DNA from 4 places in the Neorhizobium sp. BETTINA12A genome. Region 4 is predicted to be linked to each of the others. Evidence: predicted binding sites of a transcription regulator. Region 4 holds the regulator's gene; each other region holds the start of a gene.
What was found. Region 4 encodes PhoB, which activates phosphate uptake and scavenging genes when phosphate is short. Its sites were predicted from a motif close to TGTCATNNANCTGTCAT; they were not measured.
Positions count from the first base shown of each region.

Region 1 (5,490 bases), on a different contig from region 4:
CGGCAATGCGTCGATCTCGGCGGAAAGCATGGCCGGATTCTGAGCGGCGCCGGAAGTTGTCGCCGCAACGGGCGCTGCTTCTGCATCCTGCGTAGCTGCTTCTGCGGCAATCGTCTGTGGCGAAGCTCCGCCGAGCGCGGCTTCGTCGCCGGTCAGCATGGCCTCCGCCTCAGCCGCCGCCGCGGGCACGGTTTCTGAAGGCGCTCCGGATGGCGCGGCATTCGCTGGCTGTGGCAACGGGCTCGGCGCCTGTTCCGCTCCGGCATTCTGCCGATAGGAGCTGACGACAGCCTTGGCGGCGAGATCGCGGTCGAGCAGCTGCGCGGTCTCCAGCTGTATGGCGATGCGGGCGGCTTCCGGACTTGCGGGATTGTTGAGGATTTCGACGAGCAGGCGCAGCGAGATGCCCTTGACGAGCTGGTTGAGCGTCCGTTCGAGGGCAGCCTTCTCGGCTGGGTTCATCGCCTTGACCGCGTCTGAGAGGCGCTGGGCATAATCCGCCAACGCTTCGCCTTCGCGGCGCGGCACCTTGATCAGCCGGCCGATGGTCTCGGCGAAGATGGAAAATCCCTGCGCGAGCTGAAGCTGCGCCGAGAGCGAAAGGATATCCAGCCGCCCCGCCGACATCGGCGAAGAACCGATCAACCCGCTGTTCGCCGCGGCATTGGCCACGTCGATCCGCTGACGCAGCATCGGTTGCTGCGAAGGTGTCTGGTAGTCGACGAATGAACTGGTACGAACCGGCGGCAGCATCGTCCGCTCCAATGTCTGATAGAGACGATAGGACAGCTCGGCCGAAGGGTTCTTGTCTTTTCGCAACGATACGGCGTTGCGACCGGAACGCCTCATGGCGTCGCCAGTGCCGATACACAGGATGACTGTGGGGCAAAAAGGTTAACAACTCGCTAACGCATTCCCGTTTTCGCCGACAGGTCAGCGAAAATGATCCATTACGATGCAGATGAGGGGAGATTGGGGGTTATTGCTGGATCACGCAGCCAACTTCTTCTTCAACAATTCATAAATGCCGATTTCGTCCACCCGCACCGAAAAGATGTCGGCCTGGGATTTTTCGGCGCTGTCGGCGGCAAGCTCCTCGATTGCGCTCGCCGCCATTTCATTGGTCGGCGCTTCATTGTCTGCCAGGACCTCATCGGTGACGGAGTCGCCCTTGGCGGATTGATCGTCGGAGACGAGGCTGTCGCCCGCGTCGTCCGTATCGGTATTGGCGACCTGTTCGGCCGCCGCGGCGAAGAGGGCCAGCAGCGCGGTGTCGTCGACGGCAGGCGTATCGCCGGTGCCATCGGCAACCGGCGCGGCTGTCGCCTTGTCATTCGTCTTCTCGATGACGTCCTGAACCTTCTGAACGTCCTCAAGCTTCTTGCCGGCCTCCGCCGCCTGGATGTCGGCCTGGCGTTCGGCGCGGGTTCCGGCATCTTCGACACGGGTCGGATCGTAGCCCTGCGGACCGAGCTTCAGTTCTTCGAGCGTCTTCGGATCGGCGACGTCTTCGAGCCGCTGCACGACGCGCTCGACTTCCGTGTCGAGCTTGCCGCCATTGGCCTTGCGGTTGAGCCCGTCCATCAAGCGCTGGTTGTCGTCGCCGTAGGGGTTCTTGATCGCCGCGAGCAGCGTGTCCATGGAGATGCCGATGTCGTCGAGGCCGAGGTCTTCGGCGAGTTTGCCGACCTCGTCCGGCATCATCTCCTTCAGCGCATCTTCCAGCGCTTTCCCGAGCTTGTAGGAGGAGCGCGCCTCATCGGTATCGATGCCGAGCTTGATCGCCAGGCGATCGACGAGCTCGATCTTCAATTCGTTGGGGTCGGTTTTGTTGACGCTGAAAAGGGCGGAGGCGATCTTGTCGCGGGCGCGCCGGGCGTCTTCGCTGGCGCTGATCCGTGCTTCGACAACCGGATCGCTCTTCTTGCCGGTCCGCTGCTCTTCGTCTTTCTTGCGCTGTTCCTCGATGCCGTCGAGCATCGACTGCATCATGTTGGTCGCGGCAAGCCCATAAGTCTGCTGGGTAGGAAGCAACATGGCCCGAAATCCGGTCTCGTCGAAAGGTGCACCGCCAAGCAAAACTAGATTTGAAGGGTTAACGAGACGTTACCGGGTGGCTAGAACTTATGTCACCCTTTATCTATTCGGGCGGCCGCGGCTTCACCACCAGCGTCACCAGCACAAAACTCACGTAGAGAAGCAGATACCAGGACCCGAGCTTGCCGAACGATACTATGTGCCAGGTCTTCTGTGTCGGATAGATCCAGGTGCCCGTCAGCGTTCCGATATTCTCCGCAAGCCAGAGGAAGGCCGAGGAAAGAAACGCGGCAAGCACCAGCGGCATCCGCAAAGTTGTCCTGTTGGTGGTGAAATGGATGTTCACCCGCCGGAACACGATCACGGTCGCCGCAAACAGAAGATAGCGGATATCCGGCAGAAAATGATGGCTGAAGAAATTGGCATAAATGGCGATCGCCAGAAGCCCCGTCTGCCAAATTGGCGGATAATGGCTGAAGCGCATGTCGAAGATGCGGATCGTGCGGGCCATGAAGGAGCCGACTGCCGCATACATGAAGCCGGAAAACAACGGCACGCCGCCGATCTGGAGAAGCGATGTTTCCGGATAGGCCCATGACCCCATATGGATCTTGAATATCTCCATCACGGTTCCCGTGACGTGGTAGACGAGGATGACCCGGGCTTCGTCCCAGCTTTCCATCTTGAAGCGCAGGAACAAGATCTGGATCGTCAGGGCGGCGAGGAACAGGAAATCGTAGCGATGGACCGGCCAATCCGGTTGCCAGATGACTTTGGTGATGAGCAGCAGCGCCAGCATCATCGCCGCGAACAGGCAGGCCCAGGCCTGTTTCAGGCCGAACAGGATGAATTCTGACAGCCACCATGGAAGCGGCGCGAGCGCGCCGCGAATGAGAAGTCGCAACGGCTCGAGATAAGGCCCGGTCTCGTGGGCCGCCGGACGTTCGCGATAGCCTTGATCCATCCGCCGGTCAGCCTATCAGCTATGGGCGAAGATATCGGCCTCTTCCCAGCCCAGCAGGTCCAGCTTCGCCCGCGTCGGCAGGAATTCGAAACAGGCCTGGGCCAGTTCGGCGCGCTTGTCGCGCACCAGGCGGTAGGTCAGCTTGTCGCGCAGCGCATGCAGGTGGAGCACGTCGGAAGCAGCATATTCGAGTTGCGCCGGCGAAAGCACCTCGGCGGCCCAGTCGGATTGCTGCTGCGCCTTGGAAACGTCGACGTCGAGCATTTCCTTGAGATTGTCCTTGAGCCCGTGCCGGTCGGTATAGGTGCGGGTCAGCCGCGAGGCGATCTTGGTGCAGAACACCGGCGTCGTGGTCACGCCGAACGTATGGAAGAGCACGGCGATGTCGAAGCGGCCGTAATGGAAGATCTTCTGGCGCGACGGATCGGCGAGCATGGCGACGAGATTGGGAGCCTCGTTCTGGCCGGCCGCGATGCGGATCACGTCTGCCGAGCCGTCGCCCGGCGAAAGCTGCACGACGCAAAGCCGGTCGCGACGGGGCACGAGGCCGAGCGTTTCCGTATCGATGGCGATCGCCCCGGTATATCGGGCTGCAGCGACTGCCGGAATATCGCCTTCATGATACCTGATCTCTGCCATGTCCGTCTCCGTCTGCCTGTCTGCAAGGATTCGCTATAAACCACGTTTTTCGCCAGGGATATGGGTGATCTTGGGAAGGCCGCACCGCCAGCGGTCAAATGTGTTTCATTACGCGACCGAATTCTGCGCGGGCATTTGCTCAGCCTTGCACTTAATGCATTGCTGCATTGCAACCAAGCGGCTTGGCCTGCTTAAACGATTAGCCTATATCTTTGGTCATCGGGCGACGCACTCCTCCTCCCAGTGTTGCCTGATACGGATCGACAACATCCTCCTCCTCCCAGTTGTCGATCAAGTTTAAAGCCTGGCGCACCCTCCTCCCGCGCCAGGCTTTTTCCGTTTCTGGAGCAGGATTTCCTTCAAAACATTGCTTTTTGCCTTACGACAGCCGAGGTGCCGCGATCTGTGATTGGCGTCACGTAGGTGTCACGCACCGCCGATATACGAAACCTCGCCTTCCCTTTGAACTTTTCGTGAGGTTACTATGCGCAAGATTTTTGCCGCTCTGGTCGTTTCGACCGCGCTCGCCGGCGCCGCCCAGGCTGCCACCGTTTATCCGCTGGATCGCGCCACGATCCTCAGCGGCTCCCCCTTCGATTTCAAGGTCGAGTTCAACTCCGTCGTAAAGCCGGAAGACGTCAAGATCACCGTCAACGGCCAGGATTACAAGACTGTTCTCGGCAAGGAAGTCCAGTTCGTCGCGGAAGAAAAGAACAAGGACAAGATCCTCGGTTCTGCCGTCATCCTGCGCGGCCTGACCATCGCCACCGCTGGCGATTACAAGGTCGAGATTTCGGCCGGTTCCGAGACGAAGACCGTCACCTGGAATGTCTACGGCACGGGTTCTGCCCCGAAGGCCAAGAATATCATCTTCATGCTCGGCGATGGCCTTTCGGTCGCGCATCGCACAGCTGCCCGCATCATGTCCAAGGGCATGACCGAAGGCAAGGCCAACGGCCGTCTCGCCATGGACGACCTCGACCATATGGCCTTCGTCGGCACCTCGGCGACCAACGCTGTCGACACCGACTCGGCCAACACGATGTCGGCCTACATGACCGGTCACAAGACCGCCGTGAACGCGATCGGCGTTTATGCCGACCGCACGCCGGACTCGCTGGACGACCCCAAGGTCGAAACGATTGCTGAAGCACTTCGCCGCCAGACCGGCAAGTCGATCGGTATCGTCGCCACCTCCGAAATCGAGGACGCGACGCCTGCCGCCGTCGTCTCCCACACCCGTAACCGCAACGACAAGGCCGATGTCGTCGGCATGCTGCTAGGCGTCAAGCCGGACGTCCTGCTCGGCGGCGGTTCTGCGTATTTCCTGCCGCAGGCGACTGCCGGCTCGAAGCGCAAGGACGACAAGGATTATGTCAAGCTCTTCAAGGATGCCGGCTACACGCTGGCCACTGACAAGAACGAACTTGCAGCCGGCGCAAACGCCAATGGGTTGCTGCTCGGCCTCTTCCATCCTGGCAACATGGACGTCACGCTTGACCGCGAGTTCCTGAAGAAGGGCACCGTCGAGAAGTATCCGAACCAGCCGGGTCTGGTCGCCATGACCAAGGTAGCCCTCGATCGTCTTTCCAAGGACCAGGACGGTTTCTTCCTGATGGTCGAAGGCTCCTCGATCGACAAGATGTCCCATCCGCTCGACTGGGACCGTGCCGTCATCGAAACCATCGAATTCGACCAGGCGATCGCTGTCGCCCGCGAGTTCCAGAAGACCCATCCCGACACGCTGATCGTCGTCACCGGCGACCACACCCATGGCGTTTCGATCATCGGCACGGTTGACGATGACAAGCCGGGCACCGAGATGCGCGAAAAGGTCGGCACCTATGCCG
Region 1 is NZ_JALBGW010000077.1:1,791-7,280, reverse strand. It holds gene MOV61_RS18190 (hypothetical protein) at 1-849, opposite strand, end outside; gene MOV61_RS18185 (hypothetical protein) at 991-2,037, opposite strand; gene MOV61_RS18180 (DUF817 domain-containing protein) at 2,141-3,001, opposite strand; gene MOV61_RS18175 (ribonuclease D) at 3,017-3,640, opposite strand; gene MOV61_RS18170 (alkaline phosphatase) at 4,125-5,490, shown strand, end outside.
Region 1: a site for PhoB is predicted at 4,054-4,070, ahead of MOV61_RS18170 (alkaline phosphatase). Genes of this name have one in related genera too.

Region 2 (5,490 bases), on a different contig from region 4:
ATCAGGCGTCGGAAACGTCTCTGCGGTAAAGGCGTCACGGCCGAGCCAACGCGCTGCCGCCTTCGTCAGCGGATGGTTTTCGGCGGGCGAAAAATAGAGAGCGTAGCGCAAAACGGGATTCCGGAATCAGGAGAAGGCCGGCTGACCTTAGCTGTCTACCGGCCGGCGAAACAGGACCTTCGGCTAAAAGATTTCCGTGACAGAATGATGATAATCCGGCCGGTCAGTGACCCTTTTTGCCCATGACCCGCGAACGCAGCGCATTCGAGAGGTTGTCGAAGACGAAGACCACGAGAAGGATCAGCAGGACCATGTAGGCGACCTTGTCCCAGTCGGCATTGGTCTTCATGGATTCGAGCAGCTTGAGGCCGATACCGCCGGCTCCGACAGCGCCGATCACCGTCGCCGAACGGGTGTTGGACTCCCAGAAATACAGCGATTGTGAGATGAAAATAGGCAGGACCTGCGGCACGACGCCGTAGCGCTGCACGATGACCGGCGCGGCTCCCACCGACTTGACGCCCTCGCGCTGCTTGTCGTCGACATTCTCCAGCGCTTCCGAATAGACCTTGCCGAGCGCGCCGGTGTCCGTGAAGAAGATGGCGGCGATCCCCGGCAACGGCCCCGGGCCGAAGGCGCGGGTGAAGAACAAGGCCCAGATCAGCATGTCGATGGAGCGCAGAAAGTCGAAGAAGCGCTTCATCCCCCAGTTCATCGGCCGGCTTGTGGTGATATTGCGCGCCGCGACGAAGGCGAGCGGGAAGGCGACGAGGGTGGCAAACAGCGTGCCGACAAAGGCCATGACCAGCGTCTGCATTAGCTTGGAGAGAATATCGCCGTGCTGCCAGCTGCCATTGTTCAGGAAGTTGTCGAGAGCCAGCGAGGCATTGGATTGAGCCGGATCGAGTCGCTCGCCGAAGAACATAAGCCCGGCGACGCCGGTGAAGCTGCGGCCCCAGAACGGTGAGTGGGTGTCGAAGAAGAAATTCGCCCAGCCGAGAAAGCGCCGCTGGATATAGACCTGGTTGCTGCGGATTTCCGCCTGGCCGGCAAAACCGAACCGGACATTGACCTTGTTGTCGTCCTGCTCCATCCGCGCCGGCGCACCTGCCGGCAGAGACGCCCGGTCCCCGTTGATCGCGACGGGATAGAGCTTGCCGTCGATATAGACATCGACCTGGCTTGGGGTCACTTCCAGGCGGTTCTCGCCGCCGAAAAGGACCGTGTAGCCGCCGTTCGAGGTCGGCTTCAGCCAGTCGATCGCAGCACCCTCGGGATATTGGCGGCGGCTGGTCCATTGCGGCACGACCTGGCCGTTCTGAAAGCGCAGGCGCGGCTGGGCCCGCCAGGAATACCAGTCCTGGATGTAGATCGCCGCGCGGTCCCAGTTGCCGTTGACGAAGGTGGGGATGACGTTGAAGAAGGAAAAGCAGAAGGCGAGGTAGACGAAGACCGCAACGGCGGCGATCGCCAGGCCCCAGCGCTGCATGAAGCTGCGGTGAAAGACTTCCGGATAGGCGGTGAGCAGGCGTTCGCGATCTGCGGCATTGACGGCGAGAGTGGACATCAGGCGGCTCCCCGGCCGAATTCGAACGATTGCCTGCCGATCAGCCGGCGGCGCAGCCAGGCCGAGAACTGGTCGACGCAGATGACGGTGACCAGGAGAAGGATGATGATCGCATAGGTCTTGGCGGCGTGGTCTCGACCGATCGACAGGCTGAACACCTCACCGATGCCGCCGCCGCCGACGGCGCCGATAATGGTCGAGGCGCGGACATTGATCTCGGTGCGCAGCAGCGTGTAGGACACGAAATTCGGCAGGACCTGCGGCAGGATCGCGAAGCGGACGCGCTCCAGCCAGCTGGAGCCCGAGGCCCGCAGGCCCTCGTCCGGCCTCATGTCGGCATTCTCGACCACTTCGAAGAACAGCTTTCCGAGCGCGCCGATGGTGTGGAAGGAGACCGCGATGATCGCCGCGATCGGACCGATCGACAGGATGGCGGCGAGAAGGCCGGCGATGACGATCTCCGGGAAGGCGCGCATGATTTCCATGATCCGCCGCACTCCCCAACGCACTGCCCGCGAGCCGACGAGGTTGGAGGAAGCGAAGAAGCAGAGCAGGAAGGCGCCGGTCGAGCCGAGAATGGTCGAAACGATCGCGATATTGAGGGTAATGGCGAGCTGATAGAAGAAGTTCGGAATGTAGAAGCTGTCGGTGATCCAGACGCGGTCGCTCGTGTAGTCGAACTTGATCGAGCCGTCGGCATAGGGCGACGGCAGGTCGAACATGGCGCGAAAAATCTCCAGCGGGCTGTTCGGCACGAAGCTCTTGATGAAGTCGAAGAAATAGGGAAGACGTTCGAAGAACTTGCCGGAATTGGCTTGGTTGGCGAAATCCAGCGACGCAGCGAGCACGATCAGGAAAACCACAATGGAGACGACGGTATAGATCCGCCGGGTCCGCACCTGTTGCTGGTAATGGTCGAGGATGGTGCGGGAGCTTTCCTGCAGCCCGCTGAGTTGAGCGGGTTCGGCCACGTGCGCCATTCTGGGCATCCTTGTTGAACGAGCGGCGGCATCGTCATGATGCCGCCGCCAAGATATTGATCAGGCGCTGGATCAGCCGCCGATGACGGCCTTACGAGCGTCGATGATGGTCTGGTAGAACTTCTGGTCGACCGGCGACCAGTCGACGTAGCCGCCGCCCGTGAAGCTCTCGAAGCAGGCCTTGTCCTTCTTCGGCAGCTCGGCGAAGTAGGCGGTCACCTTCTTCTTCATGTCGTCCGAAAGCTTGTTGGAAACCATCAGCGGGCCGTTCGGGATGAGCGGGGACTTCCAGACCTGGACGATGTCGTCCATGTCGAGCAGGCCCTTGGTGACCATGATGTGCAGGTTGCCGGACGAGTAGCCCTGCGCCCAGTCGCCGACAGCCGAACCGAAGGTGGTGCCGACGTCAAACTTCTTGTCGAGAATGCCGAGAACGAGGTTCTCGTGGCCGCCGCCGAAACCGGTTTCGGAGAAGTACTGCTTGACCGGCATGCCGATGTCCTTCGGCAGGGAGACGTTCGGTACGAGGTAACCGGAGGTCGAGTCCGGATCGGCAAAGCCGATCTTCTTGCCCTTGGCATCGGCGAGCGTCTTGATGCCCGAATCTTTGCGGGCAACCATGATCGAGTAGTAGCCGGTCGAACCGTCGGCCTGTTTGGTTGTCAGGACCGGGGTAACGGCGTTCGGGTCCTTGATGTAGATCGAAGCGTAGGAGGATGCACCCATGACGGCGAGGTCGATCGTGCCGCCGAGCAGGCCTTGGATGACGCCGTTATAGTTCGGCGACGGGAAGAGCTTGACATCCGAAGCGCCGGTCGCGGCGATCAGGCCCGGCTTGACGCATTCGGTGCGGCGAACCTGGTCGGCTTCGTTTTCGCCGCCATCGAGGCCGATGCGCAGAACGGGTGCGCTCTGGGCGTGGGCCTGGCCGGCGACGGCAGCGATGGCGATCGTCGCCATCAGGATCTTGCGGAATGCAGACATGGAAGTCTCCTTTGGTGATTGGGGTGGTCAACCCGGAAAGGGCGTCAGTCTTCCGGCCGCGGGTCGGCAGCCGGAAACAGGTCAGCGCATGGCGGCGGCTTCGGCCATCATGCCGGATGTGTCGATCGCGACCGGAGCCTCGCCGCGACGGGTGGAGGCGAGGCTGGTCGACGTCATCGTCTCGTCGATCCCGGCGCCATCCCTGTCGGAGCCGTAGATCTCGCGCACCGCATTGGCATTGAGCTCCTGCGGCGGTCCGTCGAAGACGACGCGGCCGCCCGCCATGCCGATAATCCGTTCGCAATAGCTGCGGGCAGTGTCGAGCGTGTGCAGATTGGTGATGACAGTGATGCCTTCGCGCTCGTTGATGTCGCGTAACGCGTCCATGACGATCTTGGCATTGAGCGGATCGAGCGAGGCGATCGGCTCGTCGGCGAGCATCATTTTCGGCGCCTGCACCAGCGCACGGGCAATCGCCACGCGCTGTTGCTGTCCGCCCGACAATGTTCCGGCAGCCTGCAACGCCGTCTGTTCGATGCCGAGCCGCTCGAGCGCCGCCATCGCCATGACGCGCTCGTCACGGCTGAAGATTTTCAAGAGGCTCATGGTCGTCGAACGGTGATTGAGACGGCCGAGCAGCACATTGGTCATCACGTCGAGGCGCGGCACCAGGTTGAACTGCTGGAAGATCATCGCGCAGTCGCGCTGCCAGTTGCGCAATGCCCGGCCCTTGAGGGAGGAGACTTCGGCGCCGTTGAAGTAGATGGAGCCGGAACTGGGCTCCTGCAGACGGTTGATCATGCGCAGCAGGGTCGATTTGCCGGCGCCGGAGCGGCCGATGATGCCGACCATCTGGCCTTGGGGAATCTCGACGTTCACGGCGCTCACCGCGATACGGTCGCCGAAACGGCGGGTGATGTCCCTCAACTCGAACTTCATGCTCTCTCGCCAATTCAGCCTTTTTCTGAGTGCTCGATAGCGATGGTTGATGAAGTCTGAATGTCGGTTTTATGTCGATTTTATTATATTCCGAAAGTGCCCGTCACGCTTCCGTTACGTGGCATGACGGGACACGAATTCCTCTGCCGAAAGTGCCCGGAAATCATCGAGAGCACCTCTCAGTTTCAGGTGATCCCAGTCCCACCAGGCAAGCCGGTCCATCGCCTCGCCGACCGCTTTTGTGAAACGCTCGCGGATGAGTTTAGCCGGCACGCCGCCGACGATCGTATAGGGCGCGACGTCCTTCGAGACGACCGCACCGGCGCCGATCACCGCACCGTTGCCGACAGTGACACCCGGTAGCACGGTGGCGCCATGGCCGATCCACACGTCATGGCCGATGGTGACGCGATGGTCGCGCCGCCATTCGAAGAAGCTCTTCTCGTCCTCGGCATCGTCCCAGTAGCTGGCGGCGCGATAGGTGAAGTGGTGCAGCGTCGCCCGCCAGGTCGGATGATTGGTGGCGTTGATGCGCACGGAGGCCGCCATGTTGACGAACTTGCCGATCGTTGCGCACCAGATCGAGCCGTCCTGCATGATATAGGAATAGGCGCCGATCTCGGCCTCGCTGATGCGGCAGCGTTCGGAAACTTCCGTATACGGGCCGAGCGTGGAATTGCTGACGTTTGCCGTTTCGTGGATTGCGGGCTCGAGCCCCACCTTGACGCTCATGCGGCGACTGCCTTTCGCGGAGAAAATTGGGAGACGTCGAGAACGCGGTCTGCCACCGCCTCGCGCACTTCCTCGTCGTGGAAGATGCCGAGAAGGGCGACGCCCTCGCGTTTCTTGTCCGCGATCATGTCCACGACGACGCGCCGGTTGACGGCGTCGAGCGAAGCGGTCGGCTCGTCGAGGAGCAGGATTCGGTGGCTGGTGATGAAACCGCGGGCAATGTTGACCCGCTGCTGTTCGCCGCCCGAAAACGTGGCGGGCGGCAAGGTCCAGAGTTCTCGCGGCAGG
Region 2 is NZ_JALBGW010000158.1:4,710-10,199, forward strand. It holds gene MOV61_RS24640 (DUF1045 domain-containing protein) at 1-111, opposite strand, end outside; gene phnE (phosphonate ABC transporter, permease protein PhnE) at 224-1,567, opposite strand; gene phnE (phosphonate ABC transporter, permease protein PhnE) at 1,567-2,547, opposite strand; gene phnD (phosphonate ABC transporter substrate-binding protein) at 2,620-3,531, opposite strand; gene phnC (phosphonate ABC transporter ATP-binding protein) at 3,613-4,470, opposite strand; gene MOV61_RS24665 (DapH/DapD/GlmU-related protein) at 4,585-5,202, opposite strand; gene phnL (phosphonate C-P lyase system protein PhnL) at 5,199-5,490, opposite strand, start outside.
Region 2: a site for PhoB is predicted at 4,531-4,547, ahead of phnC (phosphonate ABC transporter ATP-binding protein). Genes of this name have one in related genera too.

Region 3 (5,490 bases), on a different contig from region 4:
TAGCCTTGGCATCGTCTTTGCGACGGCATCGCCTTTCGATACGCCGGGCCGGATGGCCGACCTGGTGGCCTGGCAACAGGCTCAGGAGAAGGATGGTACGTTTCATCCGTTGCTCATCGTGGCGGTTTTTGTCGTCGTTTTTCTCGAGATCCATCCATTTCAGGACGGCAATGGCCGGCTCTCGCGCGCCTTGACCACCTTGCTCCTGCTTCGGGCCGGTTATTCCTATGTGCCCTATAGCTCCCTCGAAAGCGTCATCGAGCAAAACAAGGAAGCGTATTATCTTGCTCTGCGACGGACACAGGGCACGATCCGAACCGATGAGCAGGATTGGAATCCGTGGGTCGAGTTCTTCCTGCGAAGCCTGCAGCGGCAGAAACAGCGGCTGGAGCGCAAGATCGAACGCGAGCGCATCCTTCTTGGTGATCTGCCGGAGCTGTCCATCGCAATTCTCGAATTGGCCCGCGAGCGTGGAAGAGTGACCGTGATGGACGCGGCCAAGGCCACAGGCGCAAGCAGAAATACCGTCAAGGATCATCTGCGCGCATTAAACGAGCAGGGACATCTAACCCTTCATGGAGCGGGCCGCGGTACCTGGTACGGCCTGAGCTGACCAAGAAAATGAATGGCGGACCGCCAGTGAGCTAAAATTGGCGTTAACGGGACCCCGGGGTGCGGTCCGATCGTCCCCCGGCCTTCGCTACTGCCATCGAGGCTGTGAATCAGCGTCGATGGTTGACCCCTATGATCGGTCCCGCAGAGCCTTGATCTACTGAGATGAAATGCAGATCGGGTGTGGTCACGATCGTCGCCGATGATGTCTCCGCCCTCGTTGCGAGTTTGCAAGTTAAGTCAGGCGCTTGCCGCATTTTCAAACGATCAACCTTCGGTGCTGTTCACAGCGGATTGGGGCCCAAGAGCCGGGCCGGCCATGCGGCTGGCCTACTGGAGCATCAGCTTGAAAACGCTTTGAAATCCCTCAGCACATCCCGATAGCGGATCTGGCTGCCTCTCAGGTGGTCGCGCATGGCATTGCGCGCCGCTTCCTCGTTGCGATCGGAGATCGCCACGACGATCGCTTCATGTTCCGTATGGATCATGCGGCGGTAGGCGGACTGTTCTCCGGACCGTTCGCCGGGCGTCGCCCTCGATTGCGGAATGGCCGCGGTGCCGTGAAATTCCAGATGCTGCCGGAACAGCGGATTGTTCGTGGCGTCGGCGATGGCGAAATGCAGCGCAAGATCCGCCTCACGGATCGATTCATTCTGCTCGATGCATTGCAGAATATGCCGATGACAATCGAAGATTGCCTCTTCCTGCGCCGGCGACCGGCGCATCGCCGCCAGACCGGCAGCCTCGATCTCAAGCGGAGCCCGCACCTCGAGCACCTCCAGATCGGACGATACGCGCGCCCGGTCGATTTTCCGGCCGGAAGGAGCGGAAGTCTCCTGGCTGAGCACATAAATTCCCGCGCCTTGGCGCACTTCGACAAGCCCGTCCGATCTGAGCGCCGCGACCGCTTCGCGGACCACAGTCCGGCTTACGCCGTGGGTTTCCGTCAGTTCGGCTTCGCTTGGGAGTTTGTCGCCGGGCGAGTACTGACCGCTGGCAATTGCCGTCCGAAGACTTTCGCCGACCCGTGACACCAGCGATCCCGATCCCTTGTTCCGATCCTTGATCTGGGTTGTCACGCTCAATCCCCGCTGCAACGACGCGACGCGTCCGCGCCGTATTCATCACACGTGTATGACAAATTCAGGCTCATATCAATGCGGGAGTGAATTCCATTTGCGTTGAGAGGCATTGATCGGCGTCGGCGGAGATCGAAAACAAAAGCTGGACGCTTAAATTCGTCTGCTGTATTTCGTCAACTCGGCGAGTGTCAAAAATTGGTATGATGACATCGGCCATCGCTTTCCGACCCTGTCGGCCTTTTCGAGCATGAAGCCGGCGTGCAAACGAGTGACGAGATGCGGACAGATCCAGAAGTTCCCGAATCCGAGTTGGATCGGGAAGCCAGGCTGCAATTCCTCACCTGGGAACGCAGGCCTGCGGATATTCAAAGCGATCTGCAAAAGAGGCTGAAGGAAAAACTGGCGCGGTCCGCCGGGGCGCGGATCGCAGACAGCGCTTACATCGCAAGCGAGGCCCGCATTTTCACATCATCCCTGATCCTCGGCGATCGTTCCTGGATTGCGGGGCACGCCCTCGTGCGGGGAGACGTGGAAATCGGCGCCCATTGTTCGGTCAACCCCTACGCATGCATCTCCGGAAAGGTCCGGTGCGGAAACGGCGTGCGTATTGCCTCGCTGGTGTCGATCGTCGGTTTCAATCATGGCTTCGACGATCCGCACATCCCGATCAACGATCAGCCTCATGAGACGCGCGGCATTACGATCGGCGATGATGTCTGGATCGGTGCCAATGCGGTCATTCTGGACGGCGTGACGATCGGTAGGGGTGCGGTTATCGCCGCCGGGGCTGTTGTCACCAAGGACATTCCAGATCTGGCAATCGCGGCGGGGGTGCCGGCCAAAGTCGTGCGCCGTCGTGGGGAAACGACAGCCGCTGGAAAATCGCGTCGTGCGGAGGTGAAGCAGGCGCTGCTGCGGATCAGCAAGGTGGCGGAAGCTGAGTGGCGGGATGTGCTGGAACAGCATCTGACACCGGACGGCTATCTGTCGATGGACGCCGACGGCATCGCGCGCATGAGCGTCAGGCATGAATGCGATGCGATCGAGATCGCCGCCGGTTTTGGAGAACAGCCTGCGGGGAATGAGGCGAAGGCGATCATCGATCGTCTGCAGGCGCTGCAGGACCCGGCGACCGGCTTCTTTCCCGATCCGTTTCGGCCCCCTGACCCTGCGAAGAACATCCGCGATGATTCTCCTTCTCTCTATAACGTGCTGGCGGTCGGTTATGCGCTGGAGATACTCGGCGCCCACCCGTCTCACCCGATCTCCGGCGTCGAAATGGACGCCGTTGCGTTATGCGACTGGCTGGAGGCCTTGCCTTGGAGCACCCGCGCATGGTGGTGCGGCGACCGGGTGGACGCTATCGCCACTGCGCTCTATTTCAACGCGCGGTATTTCAGGAGCGGCAGGGGCAAGGAAATCCTCTTTGGCTGGCTGACCACCCATGCCGATCGTTCGACCGGGTTATGGGGAAAACCGACCGCGGAACAAGGGCTACTGCAACCGGTCAACGGCTTTTATCGCCTCACCCGTGGAGCCCATGCCCAGTTCGGCATTCCTGTTCCTTTTCCCGAAGCCGCGATCAACTCCGTTATTTTGCATTACCGAAACAATGGTGGTTTTTCCGGCCCAACCTATACGGCCTGCAATCTGCTCGACACGGTCCATCCGCTTTGGCTGTGCCTCAAACAAACGGATTTCATGCGCAGCCACGCGGAAACCGTGGCCGAAGACATCATCCTGCAATCGCCGGACCGGTGGCAGCCGAAACGAGGTTTTGCCTTCGCCGACGGCCAGGCAGGAAGCTTGCAGGGTACCGAGATGTGGCTTGCGGCGCTGCACCTTGCTGCGGACCTGTTGGGCATTGCCGAACAATTCGCTTTCGTTCCAAAGGGGGTGCATCGGACGCGGCCGGCGGGAATGGGGCTGTAGCCATCTGAAGCGCCATTGCCGCTCATTAACGGAACCGCGGTGGTCGCGGCGGAGAGTTCGAGTGGATCTCATGGGCAGGGGCGTGCTTTCCCAGCAGCCTCAGCATCTTCCTCTCGTCTTCCGGCCTCATCCCATTCTTCCGGCAGTGTTCTGCGACATCGTGATCACGCGGCCCAGGGATCCTGACCTGTCGATTGCTGTCCTTTTTCATGGCCGTTTTCCTCCTGGCTACACAACGATCCGGGCTCGTGAATGTTCGCTGGGAGTGGCAAAAATTGAACTTAAGCGGCCAACCCCGACTTGTCGGGGGGAGGAGAACATTGTTTCCGCCCGTCCGGTCTCGGAGACGTAATGCCCGGTCATCGCAGCCGGCGTGACCAAGAAAAAAAGCCCCTCTGCAGAACAGAAGGGCCTTTCTCATTTCAACGCCAGTCCCGGCGATCGCGCCAGTAACCTCGACCTTCCCAGCGCGGCGGTCCCCGGTCGTCCCATCGATCACGACGGTCCCACCGATGGCTATAATAGCGCGGCGGCGGTGGCGGGCGCCAGCGGTTGGGGCGGCAATCGCCCCACGGGTTCATGTGGTAACCACGGCCGCAAGCCCAGTCGACTTTTTCGGCGATTGGCTTCGTGGGGACGACAATGTCGCCAATTGGCATGGCGTTCGCCACGCCGCCGAACAGACAAGCTGCGGCCAGACTGGCCGCCAAGATAATCCTGCGCATCGGTTTCCTCCAGAGTGCACACGGTGACAGATTGCGGCAAGGTCGTTGAACCGTTGCTGAAGTCCGTATTCATCTGTGCTTCAGCTTCTCTGTGGTCGCTTCCGCGCCGCCTTAAGCTGAAACGCCCTGGAAAAGATCTGCTACCTTGGCCCCGCTTCAGCGATCACGTGAGCGGTCCCGGCCGTAGTCGCGAGAGTCGGAATCGTACGAAGAGTTTCCTCGTTGCAGCCGGTCCAGCACCTGCAGGAGAAGATCCGCGCAATCCTTCGTCGGTTCGCCGTCGGCGCAACGCAGGTCGATCGTGGTCCGGCCGTTCTCGATGCGGAACCGCGCGCCCCGCTCCCGTGGCGGTGAACGGTCTGCCATGGGTGCCATCCGCCATTCGTTTCCGTCCCTGTCTGCGTCAAGTTCTCGAGTGACAGGCGACGGCGCCTTCGGGGAGCGATCTGCCTCAGCCGGCGGTGGTGCGCCAGGAGACGCATTGGGCGTCTCCTGCGCTAACGTGAAGTTAGCCGACAGCGAAAGAACGGCTGCGGCCGTTATCACCAGAAGTTTCATGTCGTGACCTCCGATTGCGGATGGCCAACAACAATCACCGGCTTGGTTTGTTCCAGGCGCCCCTGGTACAGAGAAGTTGCAACGCTCCGAACTCACCAGGATGTCGGCATAGCTGTCATTTGGGGGACCAGGTTATGCAGATGCCTTCACACGATCAGGCCCTTTACTGCCTGAACACCGTCCGAGCCGGGGAAAACCACGTCGCGGAGATGGTTGGCGTTCGCGCCGAGCAGATCGGTTGCGACACCCTTGATAATCGCCCGGATGTCGGTGGTTGGCGCAAGGTCGCGGCCGTCGCGCAATTGCGCTTCCTTCAATCCGGGCCAGTCGGTGATGACCCGGCCGCCGCGGATCGCTCCACCGGCAAGAAAGGCTGTCGTGCCCGTGCCATGGTCGGTGCCTTCGGTTCCGTTGATGCGGGCCGTCCGGCCGAACTCCGTCGCGACGAGGATCGCGGTATCCTTCCAGACCGGGCCGAGCTCCTGCTCGAACGCGGCGAGCGCGTTGTCGAGGCCAGTCAGCAATTTTGCCAGCCGATCGGTTTCCTGAGCGTGGGTATCCCATCCCTCGAAAGCCAGAGC
Region 3 is NZ_JALBGW010000070.1:16,137-21,626, forward strand. It holds gene MOV61_RS17335 (Fic family protein) at 1-613, shown strand, start outside; gene MOV61_RS17340 (FadR/GntR family transcriptional regulator) at 954-1,691, opposite strand; gene MOV61_RS17345 (DapH/DapD/GlmU-related protein) at 1,971-3,626, shown strand; gene MOV61_RS30485 (hypothetical protein) at 3,652-3,837, opposite strand; gene MOV61_RS30600 (GCG_CRPN prefix-to-repeats domain-containing protein) at 4,049-4,351, opposite strand; gene MOV61_RS17350 (hypothetical protein) at 4,508-4,909, opposite strand; gene MOV61_RS17355 (DUF1501 domain-containing protein) at 5,056-5,490, opposite strand, start outside.
Region 3: a site for PhoB is predicted at 1,736-1,752, ahead of MOV61_RS17345 (DapH/DapD/GlmU-related protein). Genes of this name have one in related genera too.

Region 4 (5,490 bases):
AAGCCGAAATGCCGTGATCGGCAAGGTGCATCGTCTCAGCCTGCCGGGCCGGGCGAAAGCCGGCGGTACGGTTGCGACCGGCCGCGCATCGGCTGCCAAGCGCACGACATCGGCGCCGCGGGCTCCGAACTATGCGTCGCGCGTCACGACCCGGACCGTTACCCGCGCCGTCGGCGCGACGATGGTCAAGGAAGAGATCGAGATCGAACCCTACCAGGAGATGGAATATCGTCCCGCCTCCAACGTAGTCGTGCCGATCTCCCGCCGCCTTGCATTGACGGAACTCACCGAGCGCACCTGCAAATGGCCGGTCGGCGACCCGCTCAAGGAAGACTTCCACTTCTGCGGCTGTGAATCCCCGGATGCATCGCCCTATTGCGGTTACCACGCAAAGCTCGCCTACCAGCCGGTCAACGAGCGCCGCAAGGTTGCCGCTCGGGTCTGAGCGGCGGCGCGACACGAGGGCGAAATCGAAGGCGGGCTCAAGGCCCGCTTTTTTTGTTGTGCACGGCAGATATGCCGGCCAAGCCTTGCTCCGGATCGGCTTTACGCCTATCTGAAGGTCAGCGAGGACGACCTCCCCCATTTGGGCAGAAACTCCGGGACGGCCCGGAAAGCACCCCAGGAGGTCATCATGCGCTCGACACGCGACCGTATCCGCCATGCCATCAGCTTCGAACTGATCGGGCTCGCTCTCATCACACCACTCGGCTCCTTCGCCTTCGGCATGCCGGCCGCCGATATCGGCGTGGTCGGCATCGGCAGCGCGACGATCGCCACTGGCTGGAACTATCTCTACAATCTCGGCTTCGACCACCTGATGCAGCGCTTTACCGGCGGCACGCAGAAAAACACCACCATACGCGTGGCGCATGCGGTGCTGTTCGAACTTGGACTGCTGATCGCGCTTCTGCCGCTGATCGCCTGGTATCTCGGCATCAGCCTCGTCCATGCGCTGACGATAGACGTGTCGTTCGCGGTCTTTTACGTGGTCTATGCCTTCGTGTTCAACTGGGCCTACGACCGGATCTTTCCGCTGCCGGAATGGCAGCGGCAGACCGAGGCGGCTTAAAGCCGCCTCTCAGGATTCCATTGAATAACCCGCGCCGCGGACGGTGCGGATGACATCCTGCATATTGGAGAAGTTGAGCGCCTTCCTGAGACGGCCGACATGCACGTCGACGGTGCGCTCGTCGACATAGATGTCGTGACCCCAAACGCCGTCCAGAAGCTGCGACCGCGAGAAAACGCGGCCAGGCGAGGCCATCAGGAATTCCAGCAGGCGGAACTCGGTCGGGCCAAGGCGCACTTCGCGGCTCTTGCGGTGAACGCGATGGGTTTCCCGGTCGAGTTCGATATCGCCGCAACGGAGCACGCTGGAGAGCACTTCGGGACGGGCGCGGCGAAGCATCGCCTTGACGCGGGCCATCAGTTCCGGCGTCGAGAAAGGCTTCACCACGTAGTCGTCGGCGCCGGTGGCGAGGCCGCGAACACGCTCGCTCTCCTCGCCGCGGGCCGTCAGCATGATGATCGGCAGGCGCTCCGTTTCCGGGCGCATGCGCAGCCGGCGGCAGAGTTCGATGCCGGAAACGCCGGGCAGCATCCAGTCCAGGATCAGGAGGTCTGGTACCCGCTCCTGAAGCCGAATTTCGGCTTCGTCGCCCCGCAAAACGGTATCGACCTCATAACCCTCGGCTTCCAGATTGTAACGAAGAAGCACGCTCAGCGCTTCTTCGTCTTCTACGACAGCAATTTTCGGCAGCATTCTTGGCCTGCTCCGTCAGTTCTATTCGGTGATCGCGCCGAGCGTATTCGACGAGTCGTCCTTCGGACGATCGCCTTCCGGCTGGGCACCGGTCGTCATGTAGTAGATGGTCTCGGCGATATTGGTGGCGTGGTCGCCGATACGCTCGATGTTCTTGGCGCAGAACAGCAGATGCGTGCAGGTGGTGATGTTGCGCGGATCCTCCATCATGTAGGTGAGGAGTTCGCGGAACAGCGAGGTGTACATCGCGTCGATTTCCTCGTCGCGGCTGCGGATCGCCTCGGCCTTTTCCGCCGAACGCGTCGAATAGACGTCGAGGACGTCCTTGAGCTGCACGAGGGCGAGATCGGAGAGATGCTCGAGGCCGCGGGCGAGCTTGCGCGGAACGCCGGTGCCCTGAACCGCGATGACGCGCTTGGCGGTGTTCTTGCCAAGGTCGCCGACGCGCTCCAGATCGGAGGCGATGCGCAGCGAACCGACGATCTCGCGAAGGTCGGCTGCAACCGGCTGGCGGCGGGCGATCGTGATGATCGCCTTGTCACCGATCTCACGCTCGGCGTGATCGAGGATCACGTCATCGGAAATGACCTTCTGGGCGAGTGCGGCGTCGGAATTGACCAGCGCGCGCACGGCGTCCGAGCACATCTGCTCGGCGAGACCGCCCATTTCGGAAATGCGGCGGCTCAAGTATTTCAGTTCGTCGTCATAAGCCGACAGGATATGGGTCGATGCCATCTTCTAGTCCTCAAAATTGATTTTCAGGCGGCACAGTCGGCTGGATCAGCCGAAACGGCCCATGATGTAATCCTGGGTGCGCTGGTCGTCGGGATTGGTGAACATCTTGTCGGTGTCGTTCTCCTCGACGAGCTGGCCGAGATGGAACATGGCGGTGCGCTGCGAGACGCGGGCAGCCTGCTGCATCGAGTGCGTCACGATGACGATCGTGTAGTTGGCACGCAGTTCATGGATGAGTTCTTCGACCTTGGCGGTCGCGATCGGATCGAGAGCCGAGCAGGGTTCGTCCATGAGGATGACTTCCGGCGACACGGCGATCGCGCGGGCGATGCACAGACGCTGCTGCTGACCGCCGGAGAGGCCGGTGCCGGATTCATGCAGACGATCCTTGACTTCAGTCCAGAGACCGGCGCGCTGCAGGCTCGCCTCGACGATCTGATCCATGTCGGCCTTATTCTTGGAAAGGCCGTGGATGCGCGGACCGTAGGAAATGTTCTCGTAGATGGTCTTCGGGAACGGGTTCGGCTTCTGGAAAACCATGCCGACGCGGGCGCGAAGTTCCACGACGTCGATGTTATTGTCGTAGATATCGTCCGTGTCGAGGGTGATCTTGCCGGTGACGCGGCAATTCTCGATCGTGTCGTTCATGCGGTTGAGGCAGCGCAGGAAGGTGGACTTGCCGCAACCGGAAGGACCGATGAGAGCCGTCACAGTGTTTTCGCGGACGTTGAGGTTCACGTCGAAGAGCGCACGCTTCTCGCCGTAATACACCGAAACGTCCTTGCCGATCATCTTGTGGGAAGCATCGCTCATCTTTTGGTCCAGCGCCTTTTCAACTGCCGATTCTGACATCATATTCATTGTCATACTCCTTCTACCAGCGCCGCTCGAAGCGACGCCTCAAGAGAATTGCGCCAACATTCATTAGGATGAGAAACAGGAGCAGGATGATGATTGCTCCCGAGGTACGCTCGACGAACGCGCGCTCCGCTTCGTTCGCCCACATGTAGATCTGGACCGGCAGCGCCGTCGACGGGTCGAGCGGCGTGGTCGGATAGTTGGCAACGAAAGCCACCATGCCGATCAGGAGCAGCGGTGCGGTTTCGCCGAGTGCGTGGGCCAGGCCGATGATGGTGCCGGTCAGGATGCCCGGCATGGCAAGCGGCAGGACATGGTGGAAGATCGTCTGCATCTTCGAGGCGCCGAGCCCGAGGGCGGCGGCGCGGATCGATGGCGGCACGGCCTTCAAGGCGGCGCGGGTCGCGATGATGATCGTCGGCAGCGTCATGAGGGTGAGCACCAGACCACCGACGAAGGAGGCGGAACGCGGCAGGCCCATGAAGTTGACGAACACCGCCAGACCGAGCAGACCGTAGACGATCGAGGGAACGGCCGCGAGATTGTTGATGTTCACCTCGATCAGATCGGTGAACTTGTTCTTCGGGGCAAATTCCTCGAGATAGATCGAAGCGGCGACGCCGATCGGCAGCGCCAGGACAAGCACGATCAGCATCATGTAGAACGAGCCGATGAGTGCGACGCCGACACCGGCTGCTTCCGGACGGCTCGATGCACCGTTGACGAAAATGCCACCGTTGAAGTGCTTGGCAAGCGCTCCGCTGTCGGAGAGCTGCTTCATCCAGCCGAGCTGCTGGTCGTTGATCTTGCGGTTCTCCTGACTGACATCGAGGTCGATCTGGCCCTTGTAGGCCGAGTCGATATCGCCGGAAGCAAGCAGTCTTACCGTCTGCGTCGTGCCGATGATCGCCGGATTGGCGATGACCAGGTCACGCAGCTGAACGCGGACACCATCCGACAGCATCTGACCGACCGCGCGGGCGGCGACACGGTCGTCGACGCTGACGTTGAGCAGCTTGGCGAGAGCGTTGCGGGCGACGACCGGATAGTTGGCCGTCATCAGCTTCTGCGGATTGGTGGCACGTTCGTTCTGCGGGTCGATGATCTGCTGCGAGAACTCGACCGGCATGGTGATCATGGTCTGCTGGAAGGCGGTGTAACCCTTGGAGACCACCGACCACAGGAGAAGCATCAGGAAGATGATGCCGAAGGAAAGCGCGGCGATGCCATAGGCACGGAAGCGACGCTCGGCGGCGTAACGGCGCTTGATGCCGATATCGCGACGGACGGACTTGGCCTTGGGGATGCCGGCGGCGGGAGAAACCACATCGGTCATTCGTACTGCTCCCGGTATTTGCGCACGATATAAAGCGCGTAGATGTTGAGGCAAAGCGTGATGGCGAAAAGCGTGATGCCAAGCGCGAAGGCAACCAGGGTCTGCGGCGAGGTGAATTCAAGGTCACCCGTCAGCTGGTTGACGATCTTGACGGTCACGGTCGTCATCGGCTCGAAAGGGTTGATCTGCAGGCGGGCGGCAACACCGGCCGCAAGCACGACGATCATGGTCTCGCCGACGGCGCGCGATGCGGTCATCAGGAGTGCACCGACGATGCCCGGCAGAGCGGCCGGCAGGACGACCTTCTTGATGGTTTCCGAACGGGTGGCGCCGAGGCCGAGCGAGCCGTCACGCAGGGCACGCGGCACCGCCGTGATGATATCGTCGGACAGCGAGGAGACGTAGGGGATCAGCATGATGCCCATGACGAAGCCGGCGGTCAGAACGCTCTGTGCCTGAATGAAGTTAGCATAGTCGCCGGTGACGAGGCCGTTCAGCTGCGAGGAGATATCGCGCAGGAACGGGCCGACGGTTGTCAAGGCGAAGAAGCCGTAGACGATGGTCGGAATGCCGGCGAGCACTTCGAGCAAAGGCTTCGCAACCGAGCGGACCTTCGGCGAGGCGTATTCCGACATATAGATTGCCGAAAAGAGGCCGATCGGAACCGCAAAGAGCATCGCGACGAAACCGATATAGAGCGTACCGAGCAGCAGCGGAATAAGGCCGAACTGACCTTCGGAGCCGCCAGAACCGGCAGCAGCAAAACGCGGATCCCATACCGTGCCGAAGAAGAATT
Region 4 is NZ_JALBGW010000005.1:84,388-89,877, forward strand. It holds gene MOV61_RS02990 (GcrA family cell cycle regulator) at 1-445, shown strand, start outside; gene MOV61_RS02995 (PACE efflux transporter) at 635-1,072, shown strand; gene phoB (phosphate regulon transcriptional regulator PhoB) at 1,082-1,765, opposite strand; gene phoU (phosphate signaling complex protein PhoU) at 1,787-2,500, opposite strand; gene pstB (phosphate ABC transporter ATP-binding protein PstB) at 2,546-3,361, opposite strand; gene pstA (phosphate ABC transporter permease PstA) at 3,375-4,694, opposite strand; gene pstC (phosphate ABC transporter permease subunit PstC) at 4,691-5,490, opposite strand, start outside.